Regions from separate parts of the Pseudoalteromonas sp. BDTF-M6 genome, predicted to be linked through region 2. Evidence: predicted binding sites of a transcription regulator. Region 2 holds the regulator's gene; the other holds the start of a gene.
What was found. Region 2 encodes ArgR, which controls arginine synthesis, uptake and breakdown. Its sites were predicted from a motif close to ANTGAATANNTATTCANT; they were not measured.
Positions count from the first base shown of each region.

Region 1: a site for ArgR is predicted at 4,972-4,989, ahead of argC (N-acetyl-gamma-glutamyl-phosphate reductase). Genes of this name have one in related genera too.

Region 1 covers NZ_JAGXTQ010000004.1:358,398-365,883, reverse strand. The annotation lists gene fba (class II fructose-bisphosphate aldolase) at 1-113, shown strand, start outside; gene phoB (phosphate regulon transcriptional regulator PhoB) at 550-1,239, shown strand; gene phoR (phosphate regulon sensor histidine kinase PhoR) at 1,307-2,638, shown strand; gene KD147_RS11545 (PstS family phosphate ABC transporter substrate-binding protein) at 2,727-3,695, shown strand; gene argE (acetylornithine deacetylase) at 3,772-4,917, opposite strand; gene argC (N-acetyl-gamma-glutamyl-phosphate reductase) at 5,144-6,151, shown strand; gene argB (acetylglutamate kinase) at 6,162-6,932, shown strand; gene KD147_RS11525 (ornithine carbamoyltransferase) at 6,941-7,486, shown strand, end outside.
Region 2 covers NZ_JAGXTQ010000002.1:509,439-516,924, reverse strand. The annotation lists gene aceE (pyruvate dehydrogenase (acetyl-transferring), homodimeric type) at 1-1,143, opposite strand, end outside; gene pdhR (pyruvate dehydrogenase complex transcriptional repressor PdhR) at 1,232-1,981, opposite strand; gene mdh (malate dehydrogenase) at 2,267-3,202, opposite strand; gene argR (transcriptional regulator ArgR) at 3,697-4,164, shown strand; gene KD147_RS06740 (Dyp-type peroxidase) at 4,183-5,079, opposite strand; gene KD147_RS06735 (ABC transporter ATP-binding protein) at 5,138-6,178, opposite strand; gene KD147_RS06730 (ABC transporter permease) at 6,178-7,486, opposite strand, start outside.

The sequences.
Region 1 (7,486 bases), on a different contig from region 2:
CGCGTTATGAAGCATTCGGTACAGCGGGTCAGGCGAGCAAGATCAAGCCTATCTCGCTTGATGACATGCACCTACGTTACCTAAGCGGTGAGCTAAGCCCTAAAATTAAGTAATTTTAGCGACTTAGTCCAATAAAAAGCCTCGTGTTTCACGGGGCTTTTTTGGATCAAGGTTTTATCAAGGAAGGATCCTTGGGATCAGATTTTTATCAACACGGGGGCGTTTTCGGATCAATATTTTATCGATTGCCGCGCTCAGGCTTGATGCGCTGATTAAGAAGTGAGCAATTATCAGTTGGTTAGTTGAAGAGGGCTTAGTCATACTTGGTATAAAACTGATCCCTGGTGGGATCAATTAGTAAAATATTGATCCCTAATAGCCTGCTTAGTACAAATCTGATCCTGCCAAGCTTGCTTAGTAAAACGCTGATCCCTGCGGATCAAAAGGATTTTTGCGAGATCACCATTAAGGGTGTAGTCTTTCATAAAACTGTCACAAAAAGTCATAATAATGACATCAGTCCAATGAAACTGATTAGAGATAAATGGAATGTCACGTAAAGTTCTTGTTGTTGATGATGAGGCACCAATCCGCGAAATGCTGGTGTTTGTATTAGAACAGAATGGTTTTCAGGCTATCGAAGCTGAAGATTACGACTCTGCGATAGCGGCCATGGTTGAGCCTTACCCTGATATGGTGCTACTTGATTGGATGCTTCCAGGTGGCAGTGGTATTCAAATTGCCAAAAAGTTTAAGCAAAGCGAACACACTCGCCAGATCCCCATCATCATGCTGACCGCGCGTGGTGAGGAAGAAGATAAGGTGCGAGGCCTGGAGGTCGGTGCCGATGATTATGTGACTAAGCCTTTCTCGCCGAAAGAGCTTATGGCGCGCATTAAAGCCGTTATTCGCCGTGTGGCACCTACGTCATTGGAAGAGGCCATCGAGGTGCATGGCTTACGCCTAGATCCTATTTCACACCGCGTTACCTCGCAGGGCAGTGAATTGGATATGGGTCCGACCGAGTTCCGTTTATTGCATTTCTTTATGACCCACCCTGAGCGCGTTTACAGTCGCGAGCAATTGCTTGATCATGTGTGGGGCACAAATGTGTATGTTGAAGACAGAACGGTGGATGTGCATATTCGTCGTTTACGTAAAGCGATCTCACCCATGGGCCATGATCGTTTAGTACAAACTGTGCGTGGCGCCGGTTATCGTTTTTCCAGTAAGGTTTAGCCTGCCATCAATTACTTTCATGGATGAGTAGGTTTATGCCTAGCCAGGCATAGAGCAGAGATATTGTATGTATCGAGTAGTTAATAAGCGAACCTTAACCAAGCGTTTGTTTATGTATTTCTTACCATTGGTGCTGATAGGCGTGCTTGTAGGCGCGCCTTTTTTGCTTCTTTTCCTCGGCGCCTTTACCCTCTTGTTATGGCATTATCGCCAACTTTATCGTCTTAGCGATTGGTTAATAAACCAGCGCAGCTTTAACCCTCCCGAAGGGGAAGGGGCCTGGGAGCAAGTCTTTGAAGGGATCTACCACCTGCAACAGCGCAACCGCAAAAAGCGTAATGAGTTAGCGGATTTAATTCGTCGTTTTCGCGAAGGCGCCGAGGCAGTGCCCGATGCGGTGATCGTGCTGCAGCGGGACTTCAGCATCGTCTGGTGTAACCAATTGGCACTGAGATTATTAGGACTGCAATGGCCCACCGATCATGGTCAGCGTATCGATAACCTGATCCGCCATCCTAAATTCAGCCGTTATATGGCCGAGGGGGCCTATGAAGAAGCCCTGGAGCTGGACATAGCCCACAATGGCGAACAGGTGCTGGAGTTTAGGGTGATGCCTTATGCGCAATCACAGATCATGATGGTGGTGCGCGATATCACCCGGTTAAAACAGCTTGAGCAGATGCGTAAGGACTTTGTGGCCAACGTCTCCCACGAGCTGCGCACGCCGCTGACCGTGGTAACCGGTTACCTGGAAATGATGGATGGTGACAATATGCCGCCGCCAGCGATGTGGAATAAGGCGCATGGCACCATGATCGAGCAGTGTCAACGTATGGACTCGTTGGTCAATCAGCTGTTGTCTTTGTCCCGCATCGAAGGGGCGCGTAAACATGACAATGATAAGCCGGTGCATGTGCCGCAGATGTTGGAATTAATTCATACCGAGGCGCAGTCGCTGAATCAGGATAAGGGCCATACTCTGGTCTTTGAGGTGGACGCGGAGCTCGATATTCTCGGTGCCGCCGATGAATTGCGCAGTGCCTTTTCAAACCTGGTCTTCAATGCCGTGCATTACACCCCAGAAGGTGGGCAGATCACCGTGCGCTGGCAGCGCAAGGATGGCTACGCCCACTTTAGCGTCAGCGATAACGGTGAGGGCATTGCCCCCGAGCACCTTAATCGTTTAACCGAGCGCTTTTATCGTGTTGATAAGGCCCGCAGCCGTAAGACAGGTGGTTCGGGACTGGGTCTGGCCATTACCAAACACGTGTTATCACGCCATGATTCACAGCTGCATATAGAAAGCACCGTGGGTAAGGGGTCGTGTTTTTGGTTTGCTTTTGCGCCGAGCTGGATAGTAACAAATAATCAAAATGCTCCACTTTCGGCAAAGTCATAAAAGTGTCATTTTCGAGTAATCTAACTGTCATTTTGTCGCTGCACAATGGTCGCAGTTGAAACATGGGACACACAAATTGGAGAACCCAATGAAATTTAAAAACTTAGTTGCTGCAATGGGCGTTGCTGTTAGTGCCCTAACTGCAGGTCAGGCGATGGCCACAGATAAAGCTATCGCAGAGTATGAAAAAACAAGCGGCATCTCTGGAAACTTTTCATCAGTAGGTTCTGATACCTTAGCCAACATGATGACTTTCTGGGCCGAAGAATATAAGCGTATTTACCCTAACGTAAATATCCAGATCCAAGCGGCTGGTTCATCTACAGCGCCACCGGCATTGACCGAAGGTACGGCTAACTTTGGCCCTATGAGCCGTAAGATGAAGTCGAAAGAAATCGAAGCATTCGAAAAGCGTCACGGTTACAAGCCTACTGAAATCCGTGTAGCGATTGATGCGCTTGCCGTATTCGTACACAAAGACAACCCAATCGAAGGTCTTCGTATCGACCAGGTAGATGCTATTTTCTCATCTACTCGTAAATGTGGTGCATCAGAAGAAGTGAATCGTTGGGGTGAAGTAGGTCTAGAAGGTGACTGGGCTGCTAAAGACATCCAGCTTTACGGCCGTAACTCGGTATCAGGTACTTACGGTTACTTCAAGAAGAAAGCACTTTGTAAAGGTGACTTCCGTAACAACGTAAACGAGCAACCTGGTTCTGCGTCTGTAGTACAGTCAATCTCGTCATCAGTGAACGCGATTGGTTACTCGGGCATCGGTTATAAAACATCGGGTGTTCGTACCGTACCTCTAGCGAAGAAAGGCGATAAGTTCGTAGATGCAACGTTAGAAAATGTTGCTACTGGTAAGTACCCACTATCACGTTTCCTATACGTTTACGTGAACAAGCACCCAAATAAACCGCTTGCGCCAATCGAAGCCGAGTTTATCAAAATGGTACTTTCACAAACCGGTCAAAAGATTGTTGAGAAAGACGGCTATGTACCACTTTCTGCAAAAATGGTTGAAAGCGAGCTTAAGAAGCTAGGCTTAAACTAATCTTTGAATCTTGTTGATTAGATAGCAAAGCCCCTCATTGAGGGGCTTTTTTTATGCCTGTGTTTTAGGGTTTGGCTTACCAGCAGCTTTGATAGATAAGCTCTTTAATGATCTGTTGTGAAGGGGCAATGCGTTCCATGGCCAGATACTCATTGGGCTGGTGCGCCTGTTCAATGGAGCCAGGCCCCATCACTATGGTTTCACAACCCAGTTGTTGGATAAAGGGCGCCTCGGTGCAGTAGTTAACGGCGACCGCCGGTTGCTGAGAGAGCTTTTCCGCCAATTTGACCAGGGCGCTGTCCTTGGTACCGGCAAAGGCCGGAATGGGATCGTGCATATCCCACACTTCCACCGAGCCCGGATAACGTGCGTTGATGTCCTTGGTGGCATCAAGCAACATGGCTTGCAGCTCGGCGATGCTCAGGCCGGGCAGCGGGCGCATATCGAGTTGCAGCTCACAACAGCCGCAAATACGATTGGCATTGTCGCCGCCATGGATATGACCCAGGTTCATTGTCGGGTAGGGAATAGCAAAATCGGAAACTGAATATTTATTCTTTAGTTCCTCTTTTAATTTCAGCAGCTTTTGAATTACCAGATGCATTACTTCAATGGCATTTATACCGCGTTCAGGATCCGAGCTATGACCGCTTTTGCCAATGATGCGAATCGCCGAAGTCATATGCCCCTTGTGGGTAAACACGGGCACCATGTCGGTGGGCTCGCCAATAATACAGCGCTCGGGTTTGAGATCTGGATAGCGAGCCACTTCCTGAGCTCCGGCCATGGTGGTTTCTTCATCGGCGGTGGCCAGCAGTAATAATGGACGCTGCTGTTTACTGCTATCAAGCTCGGTAATGGCATTGAGAACAAAAGCAAAAAATCCTTTCATATCAATACTGCCTAAGCCGTAGAGCTTGTTGTCTTCGGCTATAAGCTTAAAGGGATCCCGCTGCCAGCGTCCCTCATCAAAGGGCACGGTATCCGTGTGCCCGGCGAGCATCAGGCCACCTGCACCGCTGCCGCGTTTGGCCAGTAAATTGTATTTGCCGGGGGCGCTTTGCAGCTCGATGACCTCACTGTGAAAACCCAAGGATTCGCACCAGGTTGCCAGCAACTCAATAACACCGCGGTTACTTTGACTTAGGGCCGGATCGAGCGAGCTGATCGAGGGAGCGGCAATAAGTTGCTGGTAGCGCGTAAGAAAATCTGGGTTCGACATATAAAATCCAAATATTTATTCATATCTATTGCATAATAATATAAATGTCTTTATAGTGAATATCAATTCACATTTTCAGCATAAATATTGGTTTGGTTTAATGATTCACTACCTCTTTAGCATAACGTCACGACGATAGTTCGAGTACACATATCTCCCTTGTGTACTCGCTTTTTTTCGTCGGGCATCTCGCCCGTTACTTACTTTCTGATTTTGAGTGTAATTAATGAATATTGTAATTATTGGCGCGAGTGGCTACAGCGGTGCAGAGCTAGCCAAATTAGTCGCAACACATCCTCACTTTGAACTTGTTGGCTGTTATGTGTCGGCCGGCAGTGTGGATCTTAATAAACCCCTTAGCGCCCTTTACCCAGAGCATAAAGGCATAGTGGACCTGCCATTGCAAGGCATGGACGACGCGGCCATTGCCACCATTGCGGCACAGGCCGATGCGGTGTGCCTGTGTACAGATCATAAAGTCAGTGTAGATCTGGCTCCCCAGTTTCTTGCCAAGGGCCTGAAGGTTTTTGATCTATCCGGCGGCTTTCGCCTTGCCGATGCTGATTTATATGAAGAATTCTATGGTTTTACCCACCAACATCCCGAACTATTAGCGCAGGCTGCGTATGGTTTGGCGGAATGGCACAGCGAAGCGCTGAAAACCGCGCAGCTAGTGGCCGTGGCCGGTTGCTACCCGACCGCCAGTTTAAATGCCCTTAAACCGTTGCAGCAGGCCGGTTTGTTGGCCGCTGAGCAGCAGGTGATCATCAATGCGGTATCCGGGGTCACCGGTGCAGGGCGCAAGGCCAATATCGGCACCCATTTTTGCGAAGTCTCTTTGGCTCCTTACGGCTTGTTTAACCATCGTCATACTCCTGAAATCGAGCAGTATTTGCAGCATCCCGTACTGTTTACACCGCACCTGGGTAATTTTAAGCGCGGCATTTTGGCCACCATTTACGCCACCCTCAATGCCGATGTAACGCTGGATGATGTCAGCGGCGCCTATCAGGTACTGGCCGACGAGCCCCTAATTCGCCTATTGGGCGCCAATCAGGTGGCTTCCATTAAAGGCATTGAAAATCAACCCTATGTCGACATCGGTTGGCATGTACAAGGGCAACAGCTGATTGTCAGCGTCGCCATAGACAACCTACTTAAAGGCGCCTCTGGTCAAGCACTGCAGTGCATGAACCTGAATGCGGGCCTGGCTATTAACACCGGTTTGGTATGAGGAACACATGATGACTACTAAGAAAACTTGGGTAATCAAACTCGGTGGAGCGGTATTGAACAATCCCGCGGCGCTCGATGCGCTGTTTGTGGCTCTGGGCTCGCAGCAGCAGGCTAATTTCGTGGTTGTTCATGGCGGCGGTGCCCTTGTTGACCGCTGGTTACAGGATGCCGGTTTTGCTACCGCTAAACATCAGGGATTACGCATTAGTCCGGCGGAGCAAATGCCTTATATCGTCGGTGCTTTAGCCGGTTGTGCCAATAAGCAACTGCTGGGCGTGGCCCTTAAAAACAAGCTGCAACCGGTGGGCTTAAGCCTGTTTGAGGCGGGCATTAATGCCGAGCAAAAACTCAAAGCCCTGGGCCAGGTCGGCGAATGTGTGCCGAGCGCGGACTCAATTTTACCAATGCTTATTGATGCTGGGCGTTTAGCGCTGGTGAGTTCCATTGGTTTTGATGAGCAGGGGAAATGGTACAACGTTAATGCCGATGAAGCGGCGGCGGCGATCGCTAAGTTACTGGGCGCCGAACTTATTTTTATGACGGATGTGGAGGCGGTGCTGGACCAACAAGGCTGTGCCCTGCATCAACTAAATAAAGCACAAATCGATGACTTGATTGCACAAGGAGTTATCTCGGGCGGGATGGAGGTCAAAGTAAAGACCAGCCTTCTTGCTGCCCAGCATTTACGACGGGGTGTGTACATCTCCAGCTGGCAAAAGCCAGAAAACCTTATTGCATTGCTCCAAGGGGAGCATGTTGGCACTCAGATCACTATGTAGATAACACCATGAAACAAGATTTTATTACCGGCCTAGAGCTGGATGAAAAAAAGATTTTAACGCTTTTATCCCTGGCGCAAGAAATGAAGGCGCAGCCGCAGGATTATGCTCAGGCATTGGCCGGCAAGTCGGTTGTGACCTTATTTGAAAAGCAGAGTCTGCGCACGCGGCTGAGTTTCGATATCGGCATTAACAAACTTGGGGGTCATGCTGTTTACCTTGACCAGCAAAACGGTGCCATGGGCTCACGTGAGTCGGTGAAAGACTTTGCCCTGAATATCAGCACCTGGGCCGATGCCATCGTTGCTCGGGTTAATCAGCACAAAACCCTGGAAGAGCTCAGTGAGTTTTCCTCCAAGCCAGTGGTGAATTCCTTATGTGACCTTTACCACCCATGTCAGGCATTAGCCGACTTTTTGACGCTGCAAGAAGTGTATGGCGATGTGAGTCAACTTAAGCTGGCTTACCTAGGTGAAGGAAACAATGTCACCCATTCACTGATGTTGTTGGCGGCCACCTTGGGCACCGACTTTGTGGCCGTCTGCCCCAAAGGC
Region 2 (7,486 bases):
ACCTTTAGTTTCTTGTGCTGCTTTGAACGCTGCGAATAGTTTCGACGGCTCATGACCACCACGCTTAAGGGCGAAGATCTCTTCGTCGGTCATATCGGCAACAAGGGCTGCAGTCTCAGGGTAACGACCGAAAAAGTGCTCTCGTACGTAGGCACCGTCTTTGGCTTTATATGTTTGGTAGTCACCATCAAGCGTTTCGTTCATCAGTTGCAGTAGCTTACCTGTTGTGTCTTTAGCCAATAGCTTGTCCCAACCACTGCCCCACACAACCTTGATGACATTCCAGCCTGCACCTCTGAATAGACCCTCAAGCTCTTGAATGATCTTGCCGTTACCCATTACTGGGCCGTCTAGACGCTGTAGGTTACAGTTTACTAGGTAACATAGGTTGTCTAAGCCTTCACGGGCGGCAAAAGAGATAGCACCACGTGATTCTGGCTCATCCATCTCACCATCACCTAGGAATGCATAGACGCGCTGATTAGACGTGTCTTTAAGACCACGACCGTCAAGGTATTTCAGGAAACGTGCTTGATAGATAGAGGCAATTGGACCAAGACCCATAGATACCGTTGGGAACTGCCAGAATTCAGGCATCAATTTCGGGTGCGGGTAAGAAGGAAGACCCTTGCCATCCACTTCTTGACGGAAGTTGTCTAGTTGCTCAGCGGTTAGACGGCCTTCTACAAAGGCGCGGGCATAGATACCAGGTGAAATATGACCCTGGTAATAAACTAAATCACCGCCGTCTTGCTCGTTTGGAGCACGGAAGAAGTGGTTAAAGCATACTTCGTAGAATGCCGCTGACGACTGGAAAGACGCCATGTGTCCACCTAAGTCAAGATCCTTCTTAGACGCACGCAGAACGATCATGATCGCGTTCCAACGGATGATAGAGCGGATACGACGCTCGATATTTACATCACCCGGGTATGCAGGTTCTTGATCTGCTGGGATGGTATTAACGTAGTTGGTGGTGGTGCCGGTTGGCATATCAACACCGTCTAAACGCGCCTGCTCTAGCACTTGCTCAAGAATGAATTGCGCTCGCTCAACGCCCTCTTCACGCACTACCGACTCAAGGGCTTGTAACCACTCTTGGGTTTCTAATGCGTCTACGTCAACTTTATTGACTTCAGACATATGGAGTTTTCCTTATGTTTAAAATACGAATTTAAAATGCCAAAAAGCCCCCGTGCGAGCATGGCTCCACAGGGGCTTATAGCGAATTTTATTGTGTGCGGGTACGTCGCAATGAGCGCTCGATGCGCGAGTGCTCTTTGGTGGCTTCCAATAATGCTTCTTCGATAAAGGCTAAGTGGGCATTACTGGCTAAACGTGCCTGCTCCGGACGCCCTTCTATAACGGCATCCATTAACACTTGTCGATGCTCAGCAAGTTGCTGTGACACCTCTGTTTTCTTCATCAGTACCTGCAGGTTCTGCAGGACATTTTGTTCCAGCAAGGCTTGCATGCCACGCACCAGGTGCAGCAACACTACATTGTGTGATGCTTCAGCAATGCAAAAATGAAAGGCATTGATGGCTTTGGCCTTCGCCGCCAGATCGTCACTTGCGTGGGCGATTTTTTCGAAGCTTTCTTTGACCTTGTCAAAATCAGTTTGGGTACCACGCAAGGCCGCATAATACGCCGCAATTCCTTCAAGGGCATGACGAAACTCAAGTAAGTCAAATTGCGATTCCGGGTGCTTGCTGATCAGCTCAAACAGCGGATCGCTTAACCCTTCCTCCAACTGGTTTTTGACAAAGGTGCCCCCACCCTGACGGCGAGTGACTAAGCCTTTGGCTTCCAGTTTTTGAATTGCTTCGCGCAGCGAAGGACGAGAAACTTCGAACTGTTTGGCGAGCTCACGCTCCGGTGGTAATTTTTCACCCGGAGCTAACGAGCCCTCGAGAATCATGTTCTCAAGTTGCGCTAGGATCACATCCGAAAGTTTCGCTGCTTTGACTTTTAATGACATGGTTATTTTTAGCTTCGGGTAAATTGGTCATACCAAAAAGTGCAGATAAGGTATCAGATTCCCCTTAGACTGTCAAAATTGCTGCTATGCGCCGCCATTTTTATTCACTTCAGTATGTAAGATATGGACAAAAGTGAAAGTATTTTTCGTCCACCAAGAAATGGTCATACCAGTTAAAGGTATGTAAAAAAGCATAAAAAAAAGCCCCTACAACAAATGTGTAGAGGCTCTTGCATCCGCAGAGATGCTCTCCTTGGATGCCGCTAACGGCCCAGAGGCGTCAGCTTATTTATTCATGAAGTCGACACCTTCTTGGATGTCTTTGTTCAGAGTTGCAAGCATGTCGTCTTTTGCTTTTTGCTCAAACGCGCTTAGCTCACCGTAAGAAAGAAGTTCTTCAACACCGTTCTTACCAAGACGTACTGGCTGTGCGAAGAATTGTGCATCTTCACCATTACCTTCAACGTAGGCGTACTCGATTACGTCTTCACCCTGTAGGCCTTTCACTAGTGACAGGCAGAAACGGGCTGCCGCTGCACCCATTGAAAGTGTTGCGCTACCGCCACCGGCTTTAGCTTCAACAACTTCAGTACCCGCGTTTTGAATGCGTGTAGTAAGTGCTGCGATTTCCTCATCAGAGAAAGTAGCGCCTTCCACTTGTGAAAGAAGAGGAAGAATAGTTGTGCCCGAGTGACCACCGATCACTGGAACTTTAACCTGGCTTACGTCCAGGCCTTTAAGCTCGGCAACGAAAGTTTCTGCACGGATAACGTCAAGCGTTGTTACACCAAAAACGCGCGCCGGGTCATAAGTGCCTGCTTTTTTGAATACTTCAGCAACGATTGGCACAGTGCCGTTTACCGGGTTAGTGATCACACCCACCATGGCTTTAGGACAGTTTTTAACGATGCCTTCAGCAAGCGTCTGAATGATGCTCGCGTTTACGTTGAATAGGTCAGCACGGTCCATGCCTGGCTTACGCGGCATACCTGCAGGAATCAAAACAACGTCACAACCGCTTAGTGCTGCATCAAGGTCGTCTTTACCAAAACCTTTTACTGCTACCGCAGTAGGGATGTGTGATAGGTCTACGGCAACACCTGGAACAACAGGCGCTACGTCGTATAGAGACAGTTCAGAACCAGCAGGAAGGCTATTTTTTAGTAGTAAAGATAGCGCTTGACCGATACCACCGGCAGCACCTAAAACGGCAACTTTCATTTTAATTCTCCGTAAATAACGAGACTAGGTTATGTGAGATTTGGGTCATCAGACCTAAAGATGGCCCTAAAGATAATGAAAATAGGCCATAAAGACAAATTAATCCGCGTTATTTTGAGGATAATCTCGACCATAGTCGTAAACTTAACTGTAAAGATTCTAGGGTCTGTTTATCTTTGAGGTTTACTTTATGTTCAATCTAAACGCATTCTGGTCACGCCGCTCGTTATGGTGCATAGTCATTTTATGTACATAGCGAGTAACACAGAGCAGGATGCGTTTAGATGAACCCGTAGGGCAGCGCTTGTAGCGCATTTCTACTGTGTTGTTAAATGTTCATGTAGAATAACTACACCACACATGTGCCGCCTTGTATAAATACACTACAAACTGCTGCAGAAACAAACAGCAAAGGTCAACAGACCCTACTAAGATGAAATACACTGACTTCTTAGGTAGAATATTGACAACAATTTGCAAAGAAGAATGACATTATGCAAGCGCAAGAAAAACAAGAAGCTTTGGTAAAAGCCTTTAAGGCAATTCTTAAAGAAGAAAACTTCGGTTCACAAGGTGAGATTGTCGACGCCTTGAAGGAGCAAGGCTTTGACAATATCAGTCAAAGCAAGGTTTCGCGCATGCTCAGTAAATTTGGTGCGGTACGAACCCGCAATGCCAAGCAGGAAATGGTATACTGTTTGCCGGCCGAACTCGCCGTTCCAACCGCCAAGTCACCACTACGCCAACTGGTTATTGATATAGTTCACAACGAAATGATGATCATCATCAACACCAGCCCTGGTGCGGCGCAATTGATCGCCCGCCTGCTCGACTCACTGGGCAAGGCCGATGGCGTGCTGGGCACCATAGCCGGTGACGATACCATCTTTATCGCCCCCGCGAAGGTGTCAGAAATTGATGTTACCTTGGAGCGCGTGCGCAAACTGTTCGACAACGTATAAAAGAGGCTATCACCTCTTTTATAAACGTTTCAGTAAATCCACCGAGGGCGCAAAGAAGGCCGCGCCCATATCCGCCTGGGTGAAGTCGAGCCAGGCATCATAATGCAGATAATTCCCCAGCTGGCTATTGAGCATCTGTCCAAAAGCGGTGCCGCTGGCGGCACAGGTCACCGATAACAAACCTTGCTTATTCATACTCGCAAAGGGCATACCCTGGTGTAACAGTAGCGGCTGGCCCTTTTCATCTTTTAACTCGGTGCATACCGCATGACTATTGGCATTAAGTGGCATCAACAGCTCACTGTCGAGGCGAGTACGCCCCATCACGAACTCCTGCTCCTCTTGGCTCAGCGCTTGCCAGGCCACCAGGTTATGGGTAAAACGCTGCACATGGATATAGCTGCCGTGGGCAAAATAATCCTCGTCGCTCACCAAAGCAGTAAGCATTTTTTGCCGCCCATGAGGCGTATCTGGGGCATAGACAAAGCCATTAAAATCCCGACCATCAAGAAAACGAAAACAACTTATCTCTTCAACCAGCTCCACATCGGGCGCCAGCAACTGCAGGACTTGCTGGCCAAAGAGATGATTCACATCTTCTCGGTCCGAGCGTATTTGCACAAATAAATCGAACGGCTGGACACCGACACTGTGATCGCTGTGACTCACGCGCGGAAAATTCGTGAGTGTTGATGGTGTACGTTGGGGGTGTAAGAGCGGCCAATACTGGGCACCGATGGCGACAAAACTGGCGACCATGGCTTCGGAGAAACGCTCCTCAAACTCAGCCTGCACATCAAGGAGCCGAGCAAGCTTAACCTTAAGGGTTTCATCATGGCCATCAAGGACATTAAAAAAAAGGTGCAAGCCATGTAAGTTAGCTTGCGCGCACACGCCGGATTGCGCTTTGGCCATTTAAGTTCCTATGTTTTTATTCTTGGATTGTGCCCTCCTGCGGTGCGGGCCTGGGCGCTTAGGCGGTAAAAAAGTTTACCGCATGTGATGTAATTGTAATCGATAGCTTTTGTCCCGGCAAAAACTCTTGTTCAGGCTGCTTGACAGGCACTTCAAGCTCTTGGCCAAAGACCTGCACCCGATACACATACTCGGTGCCAACAAATCGCTTCGACAACACGGTCACCGGGCCACTTTCATCGGCAATAAGCTGCAGATCATGGGGGCGCACATACAACTGCCCCACCTGCTCACTGCCCTCAACCGCTTGCTGCGATTTAACCACCCCAAACTGGGTTTCAAAATGATAGTCATCCTGCTTTTGGGCATCCAGGTATAAACCCGTGCCAAGGAACTCGGCCACCACCTTAGAGCACGGATGGTGAAACAACTGCTGCGGTGTCCCCTGTTGGGCAATTTTCCCTTGGTGCATCACCGCCAGGGTATCGGCAAAAGCAAAGGCCTCTTCCTTGGAGTGGGTAACGAAAATCGCCGACACCTGTTGGTCTTTTATGATGCGGCGAATATCGGCGATCAATTGAAAACGCACCTGATGGTCGATATTAGAAAAAGGCTCATCCAGTAACAGCAGACTGGGCTTATAGGCCAGAGCTCGAGCGATGGCCACCCGCTGCTGTTGGCCACCAGATAATTGATGAGGATAACGGTGGGCACAATCTTCGAGATGGACCAGCGCCAGCATTTCCTTAACCCTTTTGGCCTTGTTGACCCGGGTCATGGCTTTGAGGCCAAAGGCAATGTTGTCGGCCACATTCAAATGTGGAAACAAAGCATAATCCTGAAACATCATGCCCATATTACGATGCTGAGGCGCAACAAAGCGGTTATCGTCGCATAAGATGGTCTCGCCGAGACGAATGACCCCTTGATGCGGGCGCAGCAAACCGGCAATAGCCTTGAGGGTGGTGGTTTTACCACAACCACTGGCCCCTAACAGGCAAAGGATTTCATTATCGCCTAAATGCAGGCTCAGGTTATCCACCACGGCACGCTCGCCATAGTTAAAGCTGATATTGTCTAAGTGAAGCTGTGCCGTCATCAGTGTTTTTGCTCCATCGAGCGGTTAATAAAATAGAGCGGAATTAGACCCACAACGACGATAAATAAGGCCGCCACCGAGGCCAGCTCAAGCTGTTCATCGCTCACATATTGAAAAACATGGGTTGCCAGAGTTTCAAAGTTAAAGGGGCGTAGCAGCAAGGCCGCCGGTAATTCTTTCATACATTCGATAAACACCAGCAGCGCCGCGGTTAAAATACCTCGCTTGAGAATGGGTATATGTACGCTGGTCAGGGTTTGTCTCGCACTGCGGCCCATAGACTGACTGGCCATATCCAAGCTGGGGCTAATGCGGCTAAAGCTCGACTCTATACTGCCATGAGCAATGGCATAAAAACGCACCACGTAAGCAAAAATAATCGCAAACAGGGTACCGCTTAAAAACAGCCCAGGCGCCTTATCATAGGGTTCCAGCCACTGGTTAACGCCCTCTTCCAAGGTGGTCAGCGGCAGCAACACGGCGATGGCCAATACCGTGCCCGGCAGCGCATAGCCAGTGCTTGCCAGGCGCCCAGGCCAGAGACTGGCAGGCGATGGCGTCAGGCGCTGGAAATAAACCACAAGCAGGCTCAAAACAATGGCCAGGACACTGACCAAGGCGGAAATTTTCAGGCTTTGCCAGGCATATAGGAAGAACTCGCTGTTCCAGGCCTGATCGAAATAATCAATGGCGTAGCCGCCTAACACCAGCACGGGAACCACGAACGCAACTAACAGGACTAGGCTGGCAAAGGCGCTGGCAGCAAAGGCCTTGGCGCCTGTAAGCGGATATAAAGACTCTTCACCGAGCTGAGTTTGTCGCTCAAACACCGCCTGATTACGACGGGAATAACGCTCGATAATGATAGCCACAAACAGGATTAGCAGCATGATGCCGGAGATTTTTGCCGCAGCGGTCAAAGAATAATAACCAAACCAGGTGTCGTACACCGCCGTGGTCAGGGTGCTAACGGCAAAGTAGCTTACGGTGGCAAAATCGGCCATGGCTTCCATGCTGATCAGCGCCACCGCCGCAGCAATGGCGCCCTGGCTTAAAGGCAGGCTGATCTTAAAAAAGCTCTGTGCCGGGGTGTTGCCCATGATTTCGGCGGCCTGCACCAGCTTATGCGACTGCTCTTTTAATGCCGTTTTAAATATCAAAAACAAGTAGGGGTACAACACCAAGGCCAGCATAACAATGGCACCGCCCAGAGTACGGATATCGAAAAACCAATAGTCGTCGGGAGATTGCCAGCCAAAGGCATCGCGCAGTGCAATTTGCACCGGTCCGGCGTAGTCAAACAGGTCG